DNA from 3 places in the Agromyces ramosus genome. Region 2 is predicted to be linked to each of the others. Evidence: predicted binding sites of a transcription regulator. Region 2 holds the regulator's gene; each other region holds the start of a gene.
The links. The regulator HrcA, encoded in region 2, represses chaperone genes, less so after heat shock. The targets are predictions, from matches to a motif close to TTNGCACTCGNNNNNNNCGAGTGCNAA.
Positions count from the first base shown of each region.

Region 1: the regulator HrcA is predicted to act here: its motif matches at 2,389-2,415, upstream of QFZ26_RS05825 (Hsp20/alpha crystallin family protein).
Region 3: the regulator HrcA is predicted to act here: its motif matches at 4,142-4,168, upstream of groES (co-chaperone GroES).

Region 1 covers NZ_JAUSYY010000001.1:1,249,697-1,255,470, forward strand. The annotation lists gene QFZ26_RS05815 (5'-3' exonuclease) at 1-9, opposite strand, end outside; gene QFZ26_RS05820 (DUF885 family protein) at 79-1,740, opposite strand; gene QFZ26_RS05825 (Hsp20/alpha crystallin family protein) at 1,870-2,316, opposite strand; gene QFZ26_RS05830 (LLM class flavin-dependent oxidoreductase) at 2,459-3,283, shown strand; gene QFZ26_RS05835 (FUSC family protein) at 3,323-4,351, shown strand; gene QFZ26_RS05840 (DUF2207 family protein) at 4,488-5,588, shown strand; gene QFZ26_RS05845 (alpha/beta hydrolase family protein) at 5,607-5,774, shown strand, end outside.
Region 2 covers NZ_JAUSYY010000001.1:3,720,198-3,725,971, reverse strand. The annotation lists gene QFZ26_RS17480 (PhoH family protein) at 1-100, opposite strand, end outside; gene QFZ26_RS17475 (HIT domain-containing protein) at 174-551, opposite strand; gene QFZ26_RS17470 (16S rRNA (uracil(1498)-N(3))-methyltransferase) at 576-1,310, opposite strand; gene dnaJ (molecular chaperone DnaJ) at 1,322-2,419, opposite strand; gene hrcA (heat-inducible transcriptional repressor HrcA) at 2,475-3,497, opposite strand; gene QFZ26_RS17455 (DUF4870 domain-containing protein) at 3,688-4,101, shown strand; gene QFZ26_RS17450 (DUF4870 domain-containing protein) at 4,209-4,595, shown strand; gene hemW (radical SAM family heme chaperone HemW) at 4,602-5,774, opposite strand, start outside.
Region 3 covers NZ_JAUSYY010000001.1:810,304-816,077, reverse strand. The annotation lists gene tsaD (tRNA (adenosine(37)-N6)-threonylcarbamoyltransferase complex transferase subunit TsaD) at 1-1,040, shown strand, start outside; gene QFZ26_RS03855 (DUF4190 domain-containing protein) at 1,196-1,630, shown strand; gene QFZ26_RS03850 (DUF4190 domain-containing protein) at 1,638-2,273, shown strand; gene QFZ26_RS03845 (DUF4190 domain-containing protein) at 2,284-2,865, shown strand; gene QFZ26_RS03840 (class I SAM-dependent methyltransferase) at 2,903-4,090, opposite strand; gene groES (co-chaperone GroES) at 4,257-4,553, shown strand; gene rarD (EamA family transporter RarD) at 4,644-5,600, shown strand.

The DNA.
Region 1 (5,774 bases), 2.5 Mb from region 2:
GTCGGCCACACCGCGATCTTGGCACGGCCCGCCGTCAGTGCGAAGCGTCGGCGCGCCCCGCTGCGGTGCACTCCGCGTTCAGGGAAGCGACTCGAACCACGGCCCGGCGGTGTCGAGCGCGTCGACGTCGGACCGGTCGCCGAGCAGCTCCCAGCGCTGCAGTGACAGCGGCACGTTGCCGTTGCGCCACACGAAGTCGTGGAACTCGCGCAGCGAGAACGCCTCGCCCTTCGCCACCACCGCGTCGGCGAGGAGGCGCTGCACCTCTTGCTTGCCGACGTGGTACGACATCGCGAGTCCGGGCGTCGCGACGTAGATCGCGGTCTCTTCGGTGGCCGTCTCGACGTCCATCGGCACGAGCCGCACGAAGAAGTCGACGGCTTCGTCGAGGCTGAAGACGCCGGTCGCGAGGTTGACGTCGACGACGACGCGGAGTGCCCGCAGCCGGATGAAGTTGAACACCGTCGTCTGCGAGTGCGGGGCGTCGGCGAAGAGGCCGGCCGTGAGCATCAGCTCTTCGTTGTAGTGCGCGATGCCCTCGTTGGCGACCGAGTCGGTGTAACGGCGGCGGATCGCACTCGGGTGCGCCCAGGCCAGCGCGAGCTGCTGGCTGTGGGCGCCCTCGTGGATGATGCCGAGGCGAGGGTCGCGCGCGTTCGCCGCGTCGAAGTACGGCAGGTCGGGAACCGGTTCGCGCACATATGAGACGGCATCGCGCTCACGGCGCGTGTCCCCCGTGAGGTCGTCGGTGACGCCGAGGAAGGCGAGCGGGGCGAGGTAGGGCGGATACGCCGCGAAGAAGTAGTGGCGCAGCGAATCGGGCTGGCTCAGCAGGCCCTCGCCGTCGTAGAACGCGCGCACGCCTGCTTCGGCCGCCGACTCGTCGGCGACGAGCGCGTCGATGTCGGCGGCGAGCGGGGCGGGCGGCACGTCGCGGTGACGGTTGCGGGTCACGGTCTCGCCGACGACACTGCGACGGTAGTCGTGCAGCGCAGCGCGCACGAGCTCTTCGGGGTCGGCGGTCACGAGCGCGACGTGCCGCAGGAACCACACGAACGCCTCGCGACCGACGATGACGTCGGGCCCGAGCCGGCCGGCGCCAGCAGCCTCGACGAGCCAGTCGCGGTAGCGGGTGAGCGACGCACTCGCGGCCGGCTGCGCCTCGGCGAGCGCGGACCCCGTTGCCGTGTCGACGAACGACGCGAGGGCCTCGACCGATTCGGCCAGACGCGGCCCGATGCCCTCGAGCGACGCGGCGGCGACCCGTGCGAGCGTCGCGACTCCCGCTCGCTCGAGGTTCGCGATCGCCTGGTCGACGGCGGCCGGCATGGCCGCGAGCACGTGCACGAGGCCGGCCTGACGCCCGGCATCGAACGGCGGGGGCGCGAGCAGCAGGTCGAACCACGGCCCGAGGATCTGCGAAGTGAGGAACACCGCGTCGCGTTGCCAGTTGCGGAGCACGTCGAGCTCCCAGTGCACGCGCGCGAGGGCGGACCCGAGGAGGCGGTGATCGATCTGCGCCCCGATCGGCGAGCTCGACGCATCGGTCGCCCGCCATCGTTCGATGAAGCCGTCGAGCTCGCGCCGCTGCGCCGCCACACCGTCGGGATCGAACCGCGGCAGCCAGTCGGCGGGCCGTTCGATGCGCGGGATGTCGTCGGCGGAGCGGAACGAGTTCACGGCTCGCCAGGCCCAGAACTCGGTGCCGAGGCGTTCGAGGTCAGCAGTGGTCGGCGTCATGGCCCCACGATATGCCCGGGCACCGACAGGCCATGAGCCTGCGGGAGCCCGCACGACGAGCCCCGCCCCGCCGTCGGCGGAGCGGGCTGGGTCGTGCCGTTCATGAGCGCCGCGGGCGCGCCGCTCCGGTCAGCTCGTCTCGGAGCCGGCCTTCGCGGTGACCTCGCGGTCGGCGTGCTGCGCGCTCTGGACCTCGACCTTGCGGGGCTTGGCCTGCTCGCTCACCGGGATCACGACGCTCAGCACGCCGTTCTCGTAGTGGGCGCTGATCGAGCCGGTGTCGAGTCCGTCGCCGAGCGCGATCTGCCGTAGGAACGAGCCACTCGGCCGCTCGCGCACGAGCCACTGCGTGCCCTCTTCGGAACGCATGGTGCGCTCCGCGCGGATGGTGAGCAGCTGCCCGTCGATGTCGACGTCGACCGAGCCCGGGTCGACGCCCGGCAGATCGGCGGAGAGCACGTAGTGGTCGCCGTCGCGATGCAGGTCGATCGGCATCACCCGGGGGCCCTGCCTCGAGTCGAGCATGCTCGCAGCGAGGCGGTCGAGCTCACGGAACGGGTCCCAGTACATGGCCATGACTACTCCTCTCTGTGGCCGCGGTGCGGCCGAACCCAAGACTTGAGCGACATCCGCTCAAGTACTTAAAAATTAGCACTCTCATGGGGAGAGTGCCAAGTCCAGGATGACGGATGTCCCGGGCTGCTGCTTCACTGGACGGATGCAGACCGACCTCGTGCTCGCACCCCTCGGCGCCGACCTCCCCGAACTGCTCGACGCCGCCCGAGCGGCAGACACGGGAGGGTTCGACACCGTGTGGACGTACGACCACTTCAGCGGACTCGTCGACCGCAAGCCGTGGTCGCGCGACCCGTTCGTGACCCTCGGGGCGATCGCCGCGACGACGTCACGAGTGAATCTCGGCCTGCTCGTCGCCAACCCGGCGAACCGGCATCCGGTGCAGCTCGCCTGCGCGATCAACTCGCTGCAGTCGCTCGCGCCCGGGCGCATCAGGCTCGGCATCGGTTCGGGCAGCTCGCCGAAGAGCCAGTGGTCGGCCGAGCACGCCGCGCTCGGTCGGCCGCTCCCCGGCGCGGCCGTGCGCCGTGCGATGCTCACCGAGACCGTCGCCGTGCTGCGCGCCGTCTGGCGCGGCGAGGCCTTCGACGGTGAGCACTTCTCGGCCGCGGCGGCGATGGCGGTCACCGACGGCGCCGAGCTGCCACCCATCGTGATCGGCGGCCGCACGGCCGAGACCATCGAGTACGCGTGCGATCACGCCGACGGCATGAACCTGCTCGCCGCCGATCTCGTCGCCGACGGGCAGCTCGACGATCGCGTCGCCGAGATCCGATCGCGCGCGCCCGAGGGGTTCGAGGTGAGCGTCTTCGCACCACTCGAGCTCGACCACCCGCTCGGCGGCGACCCCGAGCACTTCGCGACGCTCGGCATCGACCGGCGCACGCTCTGGGTGCAATCCCCCATCGATGCCGGGCAGATCGCCGCGATCGCCGCGAACCTCGCCACGAACCTCGCCACGGCCTGAGCACGCAGCCCGCTGAGCGCGCGGCGCTAGCCTGAGCACATGGCGATCACCGGCACCTTCCGGGCCTCGAAGCGGGTTCCGATCCTCCAGGTCGCGAAGGCCGCGATCGCGACGATCGCCGCGTGGCTCATCGCCGGTTGGCTGATCCCCGGGCCGCTTCCCGTCTTCGCCGCGATCGCGGCGCTCCTCGTCGTGCAGCCGAGCGTGAACCAGTCGTTCGGCAAGGCCATCGAGCGCAGCATCGGCGTGATCCTCGGCGTGGTCATCGCGACCGGCATCTCACTCGTGTTCGGGCAGAGCAGCTGGATCATCCTCGTGGCCATCGTGATCGCGATGCTGGTCGCGTGGGCGCTGAAGATGACGCCGGGCACCTCGAACCAGGTCGCGATCAGCGCGATGCTCGTGCTGGCCCTCGGCGCCTCCTCACCCGAGTACGCCCTCGACCGGGTGCTCGAGACCCTCATCGGCGCGGCGATCGGCATCGTCGTGAACGCCCTCGTCGTGCCTCCGGTCGCCCTCGCCCCTGCACGTCGCGACCTCGCGCTGCTCGGCGGTGAGCTCGCGGCATCCCTCGACCGACTCGCGAGCGCCCTCGAGACACCGCAGTCGTCTGCCGGACTCCAGCAGCTCATGCTCGAGGCGCGGCTCATGCGCCCCATGCGCGACGCGGCCGACGCCTCGATCGCCGACGGCGAGGAGTCGCTCACCCTGAACCCGCGACGCTCTGCGCACCGCACCGAGCTCACGGAGCTGCGGACCCTCCTCGACCGCCTCAGCCCGATCGTCACGCAGGTGATCGGGATGACGCGGGCCTTCTTCGACCACTACGACGCGGCACTCGCGGCCGAGCCGACCGTGGTGGCCATCGCCGAGCAGCTGCGCCGCGCCGCCCACGACGTGCGGCTCGCCGTGCACCTCGCCGACGTCGATCCCGAGCCGATGACGTCGGCGCTGCCGGCCCTCACGTCGCCGCTCGTGGTGTCGCCGCCGAAGTCCGAGCACTGGATCCTCATCGGCTCGCTCATGGAGGACCTGCGGCGAATCCGCGCCGAGCTCGTCGAGGAGTGACGGAGCGTCACGATCGTGGTTGACGGCGCGGTCGGCCTCCTCGGCGCACGGCGACCCGGGTCGGAACTCGCAGTACATGACGTGGACCGCATCCCATGGTTCCCGGCGACCGACGGCGGCTCCCTAGACTGGGCGCGTGCTCACCCCCGTCATCGTGCTTGCGATCGTCCCGGCGGTCCTCATCCTCGTGCTGGGGCTCATCGCGCGCGTCGTCGCCGCGCAACGGGTGACGCCGCGGGTCGTGCAGTACTCGCCCGAGCGCGGTTCGACGGTGCTGCGCGACGCGCTGCTCATCGATGCCGACCGGCGCGGGGCATCCGCCGCGCTCATCGATCTCGCCGTGAAGCGCAAGGTGCGCCTGATCGCCGGCACGGGCAAGCGCGAGCCGATCGGCGTCGAGCTCATGCCGAATGCGGTGCTCACGCTCGAAGAGGCCGCGCTGCTCGAGGTGCTCTTCGGTCCCGAGCACACGCCCGGGCGCGTGCGTCGCTTCTCGGCCGACCGCCGGGCGCTCGCCGGGCGCATCAAGAGCCTGCTCCTGAACACCGAGCACAGCCTCGCGCGCGACGGCCTCATCGCCGATCGCCGCGTCACCTGGCCAGGCGTGACGCTCACGGTGCTCGCGTACCTCGGCATGCTCGTCGAGGCGCTGTTCATCGTCATGACCCTGGTCGCCGCCGACTGGCCGGCACTCGTCGCCACGCTCATCGCGCTCGCCGCCACCATCGCGACGATCTTCGTCACCCCGTCGTCATGGCGGCGGTTCCTGCCGCCGGCGCAAGCGAAGCGCGAGCACCTCGCGGGCCTGAGGCAGTACCTCGTGCTCGCCGAGGTCGATCGGCTGCGGATGCTGCAGTCGCCGAGCGGCGCCGAACTGCGGGCGGCGCATGCCGCAGCTGCCGCGGTCGCCGGGTCGCCCGATGCGGTCGCTGCTCCCATCGAGCGCTTCCACCTGCACGAGCGCCTTCTCCCGTACGCCGTGCTCTTCGGACTCGAGCGGGAATGGCTCGCGAAGCTGAAGCTCGAGCACGACGAGCTCGCCCGCACGAATCTCGGCACGCTCGGCGATCTCGTCAGCTCGACCGGCGACGTCGTCGACGCGACCGCCGATCTCCTGCTGGCGATCGACGCGGCGGGCGGGGCAGTCGAGCTCGTGGCCGCGGTCGGCGACCTCATCGACGGCAGCGGCGCCGTGGTCGAGGGCGTCGGCGGATTCTTCGAGATCTTCAACGTCTAGTCCGGGGAGCAGTGAGGCATGACGACGCCCGAGCAGTCCATCGCGATCGAGATCGACGGCAGCCCGGTGTCTGGCGTGTACACGCGCCCCGACGCAGCCACGGCCACGATCGTCGTCGCGCACGGGGCGGGCGCGGGCTTGGAGCATCCGTTCATGTCGGGCTTCACGCGGGCGATGACCGGCCTC
Region 2 (5,774 bases):
GGATGGCGATCTCATTGCCGCGCACATGCACCTCGACGCCCGGGTACTCGCGCTGGATCGTCGCGAGCAGTCGGTCTTGGGGACCGAGCAGGCGGACCATCGCGATGCCGTCGATGCTGAGCCGCTCCTCGTCGCCGCTCGCGGACTGCGGCGCGGGTCGGGGTGCGGTCGGGTCAGGCGTCGGCAAGCGTGGCCTCCTCGAGCCCACCCGCGGAGCTGTTGCCGGCGAGCACGTGGGCATGCACGTGGAAGACGGTCTGGCCCGCGGCCGCGCCGGTGTTGAAGACGAGCCGGAACTGGCCGTCGGCCAGCTCGTCGGCGACGCCGTGGGCCACCGCGACGAGCTCGGCGAGCAGCCCGGGGTCGCCGCCGGCGAGTTCGACCACGTCGCGGTAGTCGCCCGCCTTCGGGGTCACCACCACGTGCACCGGCGCCTTGGGCGCGATGTCGTGGAAGGCGATGACGCGCTCGGTCTCTGCGACGATGCGCGCGGGGATCTCACGGGCGGCGATGCGCTCGAAGAGCGTCGGTTCTGCGCGAGAGTCGGTCATCACCCCATCGTAGCGACGGATGCCTCACCACCGCCCGAGCGTCGCATTGAGCACGGCGATCGCGGCCGGCCCTGCCGTGGAGGTACGCAGCACGGATGCCCCGAGCCGCACCGGTTCGGCACCCTCGGCGATGAGGCGTTCGAGCTCGGACGGCGCGATGCCGCCCTCGGGCCCCACGACGAGGGCGAGGTCGCGGCCATCGGGTTGCAACCCCGAGAGCGCGGTCGTCGCGCTCGGCTCCAGAAGCAGCACCCGGGCGCCCGCGAGACGCTCGGTCAGTTGCGCGGTCGTCGCCACGGGCGAGACCTGGGGAAGCCAGGAGCGGATGGACTGCTTCACGGCCTCGCGCACGATGACCGCCCAGCGCTGTCGGCCCTTCTCCGCCTTGGGTCCCTCCCAGCGCGAGACGGAACGTGCGGCGGCCCACGGCACGATCGCGTCGACGCCGAGCTCGGTCGCGGCCTGCACGGCGAGCTCGTCGCGATCGCCCTTCGCGAGGGCCTGCACGAGCGTGATGCGGGTCGCCGGTGGCTCTTCGACGAGCACCTCCTCGGCCTCGAGCGAGAGCTCACGGGGGCCGGTCGAGGTGACGACGCCGCGTACGACGACACCCCGGCCGTCGCCGATCGCGATGCGCTCGCCCGCGCGCACTCGCGCCACGGTCACGGCATGCCGCGCCTCGTCGCCCGTGAGGTCGACCGTCGCCCCGGGCGCGAGGGTGGTCAGGTCGAGGGACTCGTCGAGGTAGAGGCTGCTCATCGGGGCATCCGCTACCCGAGGAACCGGTCGCGCAGCCGCGAGAAGATGCCCTGCTGGAAATGGCTCAGCTCGGGCGCCGGCGCCTTCTTCGACGCCGCGAACTGCTGCATGAGATCGCGCTCCTTCGACGAGAGCCTGGTCGGCGTGACCACGTGGACCCCGATCTTGAGGTCGCCGCGGCCGGCGCCGCGGAGCTTCGTGACCCCGCGGTCCTTCACGGTGAGGATCTCACCGCTCTGCAGCCCGGGCCGAAGCTCGACCTCGACGTCGCCGTCGAGCGCCGCGACCGTCGTGGTCGTGCCGAGGATCGCGTCGGTCATGGCCACCTCGAGGGTGCAGAGCAGGTCGTCGCCGTTGCGGCTGAAGACGTCGTGGTTCTTGACCTTGATCTCGAGGTAGAGGTCGCCGTTCGGGCCGCCCGCCGGGCCGGCCTCGCCGGATCCCGGCATCTGCAGCCGCACCCCGGTGTCGACTCCGGCGGGGATGTCGACGGGCACTGTGCGGCGCGCACGCACGCGGCCCTGCCCCTGGCAGGTCACGCACGGCGTCGCGATGATCGTGCCATACCCGCGGCAGGTGCCGCACGGGCTCGACGTGATGACGTTGCCGAGGAGCGAACGGACCTGGCGCTGGATCGATCCGGTGCCGTGGCAGATGTCGCACGTGACGGGCGAGGTGCCGGGCTGGCAGCACGTGCCGCGACACGTCTCGCACGTGACGGCCGTGTCGACCTCCATCTCGCGGTGCGTGCCGAAGATCACCTCGTCGAGGCCGACCTCGACGCGGATCAGGGCGTCTTGGCCCCGCTCGCGACGGGAGCGCGGACCCCGGCTCTGCTGGCCGGCCCCGAAGAACGTCTCGAAGATGTCGCCGAAGCCGCCGTAGTTCTGCCCGCCGAAGCCGCCCTGGCCGCCGAGGTCGTACTGCTCACGCTGCTTCGGGTCGGAGAGCACGTCGTAGGCGTGGGTCACCATCTTGAAGCGCTCGGATGCCTCGGCGCCGGGATTCACGTCGGGGTGGAGTTCGCGCGCGAGCCGACGGTACGCCTTCTTGATCTCGTCGGGGGTGGCGTCGCGCGCGACGCCGAGGACCTCGTAATGGTCGGCCACGGAGGGCTTGTCCTTTCGATTGCGGGATGCCGGTCGGTTGCGACGAGCGGCGGTATCAGCTCTCGCCGAGCGTGCGGGAGAGGTAGCGGGCGACCGCGCGAACGGCCGCCATGCTGTGCGAGTAGTCCATGCGGGTGGGGCCGACGACGCCGAGGCGCGAGACGTCGCGGCCGGGGATCTCGAACGAGCTCGACACGATCGACGTCTCGCCGAGGCCGAACGAGGCGTTCTCGCGGCCGATGCGCACGGCGACGGTGTGCTCGTCGCCGGCCATCTCGCCGAACAGGCGGAGCAGCACGACCTGCTCCTCGATGGCCTCGATGACCCCGAGGATCGAGCCCGCGAAGTCCTGCTCGGTGCGCACGAGGTTCGCCGCACCGGCCACCACGAGGCGGTCGCTGCGCTGTACGCGCGCCTGCTCGGCGAGGGTCGCCGCGAGCGTGTGCAGCACGGCGGCGTGGCGCCGGTCGGCGTCGTCGATCTCGCCGGAGAGGAGGGCCGCGGCATCCGCCATCGTCGACCCTGCCGCGATCTCGTTCAGCCGCGTGCGCAGACGGCTCAGCGTCTCTTCATCGACCGGGTGGTCGAGCTCGGCGAGCCGCTGCTCGACCTGCCCGGAATCGGAGATCAGGATGCAGAGCACCCGGGTCGGCGCGAGCGAGACCAGCTCGACGTGTCGCACGCGAGCGCTGCCGAAACTCGGGTACTGCACGACCGCGAGCTGCCTCGTGAGCTGCGAGATGAGCCGAACCGTGCGGGCCAGGAGCTCGTCGAGGTCGCTCGACTCGCCCAAGAAGGTCTCGATCGCCTGGCGCTGAGCCGGGCTCAGGGGGCGCACGTCGGTGAGCTGGTCGACGAAGACGCGGTAGCCCTTGTCGGTGGGGATGCGCCCCGAGGAGGTATGCGGCGCCGCGATGAGCTCCTCTTCTTCGAGGAGCGCCATGTCGTTGCGGATCGTCGCCGCCGAGACGCCGAACGAGTGCCGTTCGACGATCGTCTTCGAGCCGACCGGCTCGCGCGAGGCGACGTAGTCGTGCACGATCGCGCGGAGCACTGCGAGACTTCGTTCCGAGACCATGACCCTCGCTTCCGTCGTATCGATTAGCACTCGTAAAGACTGACTGCCAATCATATCGCGACATCCCGGCAACGAGCCGTTGCCAGCGGTGGGTCGCGGCGCTACCGTATGGGTAGTCCGCGAGTCACCCTGGCTGCGATCCCTCCCCCAACGCAGTCGCGGTTCACCGAGAACCCTGAAAGGCACGCACATGACCGATCCGAACGCCCAGTCGCCCGATCCCAACGTCCCGCCGACTCCGCCGCAGCAGCCCGCGGGCCCCCAGCCGGTGGCCGCCGCGCCGCTGTCGCCCGAGCAAGACGTCCAGTGGGGTTCGTTCGCGCACCTCGGCGGCATCCTCGGTCCGCTGCCCTCGCTCATCATCTGGCTCATCTTCAAGGACCGGGGATCCTTCACGAACACCGAGGGCAAGGAGGCCCTGAACTTCCAGATCACGATCCTCATCGCCTACGTGGTCGGGTGGATCCTCACCTTCATCCTCATCGGCGTGTTCATCGTATGGGCGGCTTGGATCGTGAGCGTCGTCTTCTCGATCATCGCCTTCCTCAAGGCGAAGGACGGCAACCACTACCGGTACCCCTTCGCGATCCGCCTCATCAAGTAGCGCCAGCGCCGATCGCGCGCCGAGACGGAAATCCGCTCTCGGCGCGCGACTCTGTGCGAGCATGAATGAACCGAGCCCGCCCTCGGGCGACCCACCAAGGAGACACCATGTCCGACGCACCTCCGCCGCCCCCGCCGCCGCCGGCGAATCCCTACCAGCAGAGCCCACAGCTGAGCCCGTCAGACGAGAAGCTCTGGGCGACGCTCATCCACATCGGCGGCATCTTCTTCGGCTTCCTTCCCGCCCTCATCGGCTACCTGGTCCTGAAGGATCGCGGACCGTTCGTGCGCGCGCACACCGCGACGGCGCTGAACTTCCAGATCACGATGACGATCGCCGCGATCGTCTCGGGCCTGCTCACGATCATCATCATCGGCTTCATCCTGCTGGCCGTGATCGGCGTGCTCGTCATCGTCTTCAGCATCATCGCCGCGGTCAAGGCCAACCAGGGCCAGCCGTACACGTACCCGCTCACGATCAAGTTCGTGAGCTGACGAGCCTCAACCCTCGAGCAGGCGCCTGACCACGGCGTCGGCGAGCAGCCGTCCTCTCCTGGTGAGCGTGAGCCCACCGGAGAGGGCGGCTTTCGCGTCGACGAGCTCATCGGCGATGAGACCGGCGACCGCTCGCCGGCCGCCCGCGTGCAGCGAGGCGAGGTCGATGCCCTCGCGGATGCGCGTCAGCAGCAGCACCCGCTCGGTCTCCCGCGTCGAGGCATCGAGCACCTCACGGCCGACCGCCGGCGAGACGCCGGAGTCGATGCGGTCGGCATACGCCGACGGATGCTTCGCGTTCCACCAGCGCACGCCGCCCACGTGACTGTGCGCGCCCGGACCGACACCCCACCAGTCGTCACCCCGCCAGTAGCCGAGGTTGTGCCGTGACCGGTGTGAGGCGTCCGTCGCCCAGTTGCTGACCTCGTACCAGTCGTACCCCGCCGCGGCGAGCAACTCGTCGGCGAGTTCGTACATGTCGGCCTCGAGGTCGTCGGACGGCTCCGCGAGCTGGCCACGCCGGATCTGCCGTGCGAGCTTCGTGCCCTCCTCGACGATGAGCGCATAGGCGCTGAGGTGATCGGGATGCTCGGCGATCGCCGACTCGAGACTGCGTCGCCAATCGGCGAGCGACTCCCCTGGCGTGCCGTAGATGAGGTCGAGGCTCACATCGAGGCCGGCGTCGCGTGCCCACGCCACCACGAGCGGGACCCGATCGGGGTCATGGGTGCGATCGAGCGCCGCCAGCACGTGCGGCACCGCCGACTGCATGCCGAACGAGACGCGAGTGAACCCGCCTTCGGCGAGGCGGACGAGATCGGCCGGCCCGACCGAGTCGGGGTTCGCCTCGGTCGTGACCTCAGCGTCGCCGGCGAGCCCGAATTCCTGCCGAACCGCGTCGAGCATCCGGACGAGGTCGTCGGCGGGGAGCAGCGTCGGCGTGCCGCCCCCGAAGAACACGGTCTGCGCGGCTCGCTCAGGCAGGCCGGATGCCTCCAGCACGCGCCGCGACATCCGGATCTCTCCGATCGCCTGGCCGGCATAGTCGGACTGGCGCGCACCCCGCAGCTCACCGGAGGTGTAGGTGTTGAAGTCGCAGTACCCGCACCGCACCCGGCAGAACGGCACGTGGATGTAGACGCCGAATGCGCGGTCGAGTGCGCCGCGGGCGGCCGTCGC
Region 3 (5,774 bases), 2.9 Mb from region 2:
AACCGCTCGTCCTCGGCATCGAGACCTCGTGCGACGAGACCGGGGTGGGCATCGTGCGCGGCACGAGCCTGCTCGCGAACGTCATCGCCTCCTCCATGGAGGAGCACGCCCGCTACGGCGGGGTCGTGCCAGAGGTCGCGGCCCGCGCGCACCTCGAGGCGCTCGGCCCGACGATCCGCTCGGCGCTCGACGAGGCATCCGTGTCGCTGCACGACCTCGACGCGATCGCCGTCACGAGCGGACCGGGTCTCGCCGGCGCACTCATGGTCGGCGTCGGGGCCGCGAAGGCGCTCGCGCTCGCGCTCGAGGTGCCGATCTACGCAGTGAACCACCTCGTCGGGCACGTCGGCGCCGACCTGCTCGACACCGCGGCGCCCCTCGAGACCCCGACCGTCGCCCTCCTCGTCTCGGGCGGCCACACCTCCTTGCTCCTCGTGCGCGACCTCGTCTCCGACGTGGAGCTCCTCGGCGAGACGGTCGACGACGCGGCGGGCGAGGCGTTCGACAAGGTGGCCCGACTGCTCGGGCTCCCGTATCCGGGCGGCCCCGAGATCGACCGAGCGGCGATCGGCGGAGACCCGACGGCGATCCGCTTTCCGCGCGGGCTCACCCAGGCGAAAGACCAGGCTGCGCACCGCTACGACTTCAGCTTCTCCGGCCTGAAGACAGCGGTCGCCCGGTGGGTCGAGCAGCGCGAGGCCGCCGGCGAGCCGGTGCCGCTCGCCGACGTCGCCGCGAGCTTCCGCGAGGCCGTCGTCGACGTGCTCGTGTCGAAGGCGATCGCCGCGTGCGCCGAACTCGGCGTGCCCCGGCTCCTCCTCGGCGGCGGGGTCGTCGCGAACGCCCGGTTGCGGCAAGTCGCCGAGCAGCGGGCGGATGCCGCCGGCGTCGCGCTGCGCGTGCCGCCGCTGTCGCTCTGCACCGACAACGGCGCCATGATCGCCGCGCTCGGTGCGCAACTCGTGATGGCGGGGCATCCGGCGTCCGACCTCGGATTCGGTGCGGACTCGACACTGCCGGTCACCGACATCCAGGTGTGACCCGCTCGTTTCGAATCTGTGCACGAGTCGAATCTGTGCACGACGCACACAGCGCGATAGTGTGAAGCGAGACCGGATGCCGCGACAGCTCGCGGCACCCGGCGCGGCCGCCGACGTGGCGACGCGGACACCACAGCATCGAGGGGAATCGCACCGTGACCGATCCGAACCTTCCTGAGCAGCCAGGCTCCGGCGTTCCGCCGGTGCCCCCTGCCGCACCCGCCCAGCCCGCCCAGCCCGCCGCGCCGTCATACAGTACGCCGCAGCCCGCGGCGCCAGCGCAGCCCGGGTACACGGCTCCCGCCTACCAGAGCGCCCCGGCCTCCGCGACGCCGATCCTCAGCATCCTGTCGCTCATCGGCGGCATCATCGGCATCCTCTCCTCCTGGTTCTACTTCGGCCTGCTCTTCTCGATCGCCGCGATCGTGCTCGGCTTCATCGGCAAGAAGAAGGAGCCCGCCGCGAAGGGCATGTGGCTCACCGGCATCATCCTCGGGTTCGTCGGCATCGCCATCGGCCTCATCAGCATTATCGTGACGATCATCGCGTTCATAGCTCTCGCGAGCTACGGCGCCTCCTACACCTACTGAGGCACTCATGACAGATCCGAAGAATCCTGACGAATTTTCCGAGGTGCCGGCCGAGCCCGAGGTGCCCAGCGTGCCCGAGCCCGATGTGCCGGTCGACGCCGTCGCGTCGGGTTCGACCCCCGACGTGCCCGAGGTGCCGTCGGCGCCCGAGCCTCCGGCAGCGCCCGAGCCGCCGGCGCCACCGGCGCCGCCCGAGCCGCCGACGGTGCCGAGCTATGGCGCCTCGACCCCGCCGCCGCCGCCTCCCGCACCGCCGGCCTATGGCGCGCCTGCGGCACCGGCCGTGGGTCAGCCCGCCGCGTACGGATCGTCTGCCCAGCCCGGCTACGTCGCACCCGCCTACGGCTCTGCGCCGGCCAAGCCGACGCCGATCCTCAGCATCCTCTCGCTGATCGCGGGCATCATCGGCGTGCTCGGCGGCTTCGCCGTCGTCTGGATCCCGTTCGTCGGCGGCATCCTGCAGCTGTTCATCCCGGCAGCTGCCGTCGTGCTGGGATTCCTCGGCAAGAAGAAGGAGCCCGCGGCGAAGGGAATGTGGCTCACCGGCCTCATCCTGGGCTTCGTGGGCATCGCCATGGCGCTGCTGTCGCTCATCCTCTGGGGTGTGTTCTTCGCGAGCTACGGCGAGTTCTACAGCTATTGAGGTCTCACCCATGAGTGACCGCGACGGGGTTCCGCCTGAGGGCGGGGCCCCCGATCGCGTTCCCACGGGGCAACCGGGCGACCGCGGCGATGCGGTTTCGGCATCGGACCGCGCGCCCGACGGTCCGCCCCACGACACGCCCGAGGCAGTTCCCCGGAGCGAGGCCCTGGTCGACCCCTTCGAGCCGTACCGGCCGGCCGAGCCCACCCTCCGGGCCGATCTCGGCCCCGAGCGCGAGTACGACGTGCCGTTCGACACCGGGCAGTTGCGCCGACTCTCGACCGGGCAGTTGCTCATCGTGCATCGGCCCGACGGGGCCGAGGCCGACGCGATCGAGGTCGACACGCAACGCCGGGTGTACAGCTGGGTCGCCGCAGTGGTCGGCACGCTCGGAGCCGTGGCGTCGCTCTTCGTCGGGTGGATGCTGCCGCTCTCGATCGCTGCGATCGTGTTCGGCGTGCTCGGCCTGCGTCGCGAAGACGAAGGTCGCACGCTCGCGTTCGTCGGCATCGGCACGGGCATCGCCGGCCTCGTCTTCTCGGCGGTGTGGATCGGCTATTACGCGATCGTGTTCGGCGCCCTGCCGCACTAGCGGGAGGGCGGCACCCACGGGGCGGTGGTGCGCGCGATCAGATCCGCTCGACGAGGAGCGACACGTGACGTCCCTCTTCGCGGGTCAGCACGATGGTGGCCGACTCCTCGCCGCGCAGCTTCAGCCTCGTGCGCAGCACCGCGGGATCGATGTCGACGCCGCGCTTCTTGATCTCGAGCGTGCCGATGCGGCGGGCGGCGAGGGCCTGGCGAAGCTGCCGCTCATCGGTCGGCAGGCGTTCGAGCACGCGGAACCCACGTGCGAACGGCGACTCGAAGGCAGTGTCGGCGGTGACGTAGGCGATGCCCTTGCTCGCCATCCAGGCGCCGTTCGCTCGCGCGAACGCGCCGATCAGCCGGGCGCGGATGACCGAGCCGTCGGGCTCGTAGAGGTAGTCGCCGAGCGGGCCGACGGGCGCGTCTTCGCTGTCAGCACCGGCCGTGAGCTCGTGCGCCGCGTCGCCGCGGATCACGAGGGCGGCGCGACGGATGCCCGGGCGGGCTACGACGCCGAACCAGACGCCGAGTTCGACGAGGTCTCCGTCGACCGAGATCCACTGCGCCTCGGCGTCGGACGGGATGACGTCGCGGTCGGTGCCCGGTCCGAGCTTCACTCCGACGGCCATGCGCTCGGCGAGGCCGAAGGCGAAATCGAGCCCGGGGGAGTAGTCGGCCGCATCCGACAGTCGTTTCGTCATGCCACCGGTGGTGGTGCGTCGCGCCGGGTCGAGCCAGGCTCCTCCGATGCCCCCGAGTGCGACGTCTTCGGCGCGGGCGTGCAGCACGCGCACCCGCGGGAACGGCGTGAGGTTGTATGCCGCGATGGCCGCGGTGACCTCGTCGGCCTCGGCGGCGGTGACCTCGAGGTCCATCGCTGCCATGGCGAGGGCATCGCCGCCGATGCCGCAGCCGAGGTCGGCGACGTGCTCGATCCCGGCGCGCGAGAAGCGCCCCGCGTGCAGGGCGGCGACCTTCAGCCGGGTCGCCTGCTCGAGGCCGGCTTCGGTGAAGAGCATCCGCGAGGCGAACTCGCCGAACTTGGCACGGGCCTTGGCGCGGAGCTTCGACTGGGTGAGCACGGTGGCGACGAGACCGGCCGGATGCCCCTGCCCCCGCAGGTGCGCGACGGTCCGCACGATGTCGGCCTTCGAGTCCCATTCGGGCAAGGCGTCGAGCAGGCGCAGGCCCTCGGGGGAGAGCAGTTCGACGAGCTCGGAGCGGTCCACCCGGCCACGCTAGCACCGAGCGACGAGGCGGATGCAGCCCGGCGGGACCCGCTGGCACTCACGTTGCACGAGTGCCAAATCGCGCCTAGACTCGGTTTAGCACTCTCACTCTGAGGCTGCTAACCAGTCTTCGTCTAGACAGTTTCACATTAGAGAAGGGGCCAACGTGTCGGTTTCCATCAAGCCGCTCGAGGATCGCATCGTCATCAAGCAGGTCGAGGCAGAGCAGACCACCGCATCCGGTCTGGTCATCCCCGACACCGCCAAGGAGAAGCCCCAGGAGGGCGAGGTCGTGGCCGTGGGCCCCGGCCGCATCGATGACAACGGCAACCGCGTGCCGCTCGACGTCGCCGTCGGCGACAAGGTGATCTACTCGAAGTACGGCGGCACCGAGGTCAAGTTCGGCGGCGAAGACCTGCTGGTCCTCTCGGCGCGCGACGTGCTCGCGGTGGTCGTGCGTTAGTCGACACGATTCCATTCGAGGCCCGGATGCCCCTTGCGGCATCCGGGCCTCGTTGTCTTTGCCGTCGCACACCCGGCGTAGGCTGATCGGGTGTCATCGAGCTCCGAATCCGCGACCGCCCCGACTCCAGGCGCCGCACAGGGAGTGAGCCGCTCGGGGCTCGCCTTCGCGATCGGTGCCTACGGGCTCTGGGGATTCCTGCCCGTGTACTTCATCGCGCTCGCTCCGGCTGGCCCGTTCGAGATCGTCGCGTGGCGGGTGCTGTTCTCACTCGTCTTCTGCGCCCTGCTCATCACGGTGACCCGCGCATGGCGGCACCTCGCGGCGCTCATGCGCAATCGGCGCGTGGTGCTCACGATGGGGCTGGCTGGGCTCCTGATCTTCGTGAACTGGCAGACGTATGTCTACGCCACGCTCACGAACCAGGTCGTCGAGGCGGCGCTCGGGTACTTCATCAACCCAATCGTCACGGTCTTCCTCGGTGTGCTCGTGCTCAAGGAACGGCTGAACGCGACGCAATGGGTCGCCGTCGGCATCTCGATCGTCGCCGTCGTCGTGCTCGCCTTCGGATATGGGCAGCTGCCATGGATCGCCCTCGTGCTCGCCTTCTCGTTCGGGTTCTACGGCCTCATCAAGAAGCGAGTCGGACCGCAGGTCGACGCCGTCTCCGGCCTCACCATCGAGACGGTCTGGCTCGCGCCGCTCGCCGTGGTGCAGCTCGTCTTCGTCGCAATGACGACCGGGCTCACCATCGGCACGGTGAGCGTCTGGCACACCGTGCTGCTGCTGTCGGCCGGCGCGGTGACGGCGGTGCCGTTGCTGCTGTTCGCGGCGGCCGCGCGCCGATTGCCGCTCATCTACATGGGCTTCATCCAGTACTTCGCGCCATTCATCCAGTTCCTCGTCGGGGTGGTCGTGCTCAAGGAACCCATGCCGCTCGAACGCTGGATCGGATTCGCCCTCGTCTGGGTGGCGCTCGGCGTGCTCACGTTCGATCTGCTCCGGGGCGTCCGCACAGCACGGCGTGTGGTCGCGGAGCCTGCCTGACGCTGCATCCACGGCGTTCAACCGTGCGCTTCCGCCCGCGGTCTACGCGCCAGATCCGAGCGTCGCTACGGTCGATCACGCCGATTCCGTGCGCCAAATGCGCCGTGCGGTGACGGTGAGGTAACGATTCAGCTGGTGTTACACGGTTGTGACCGGCTCGACTTGTTTCCGCCT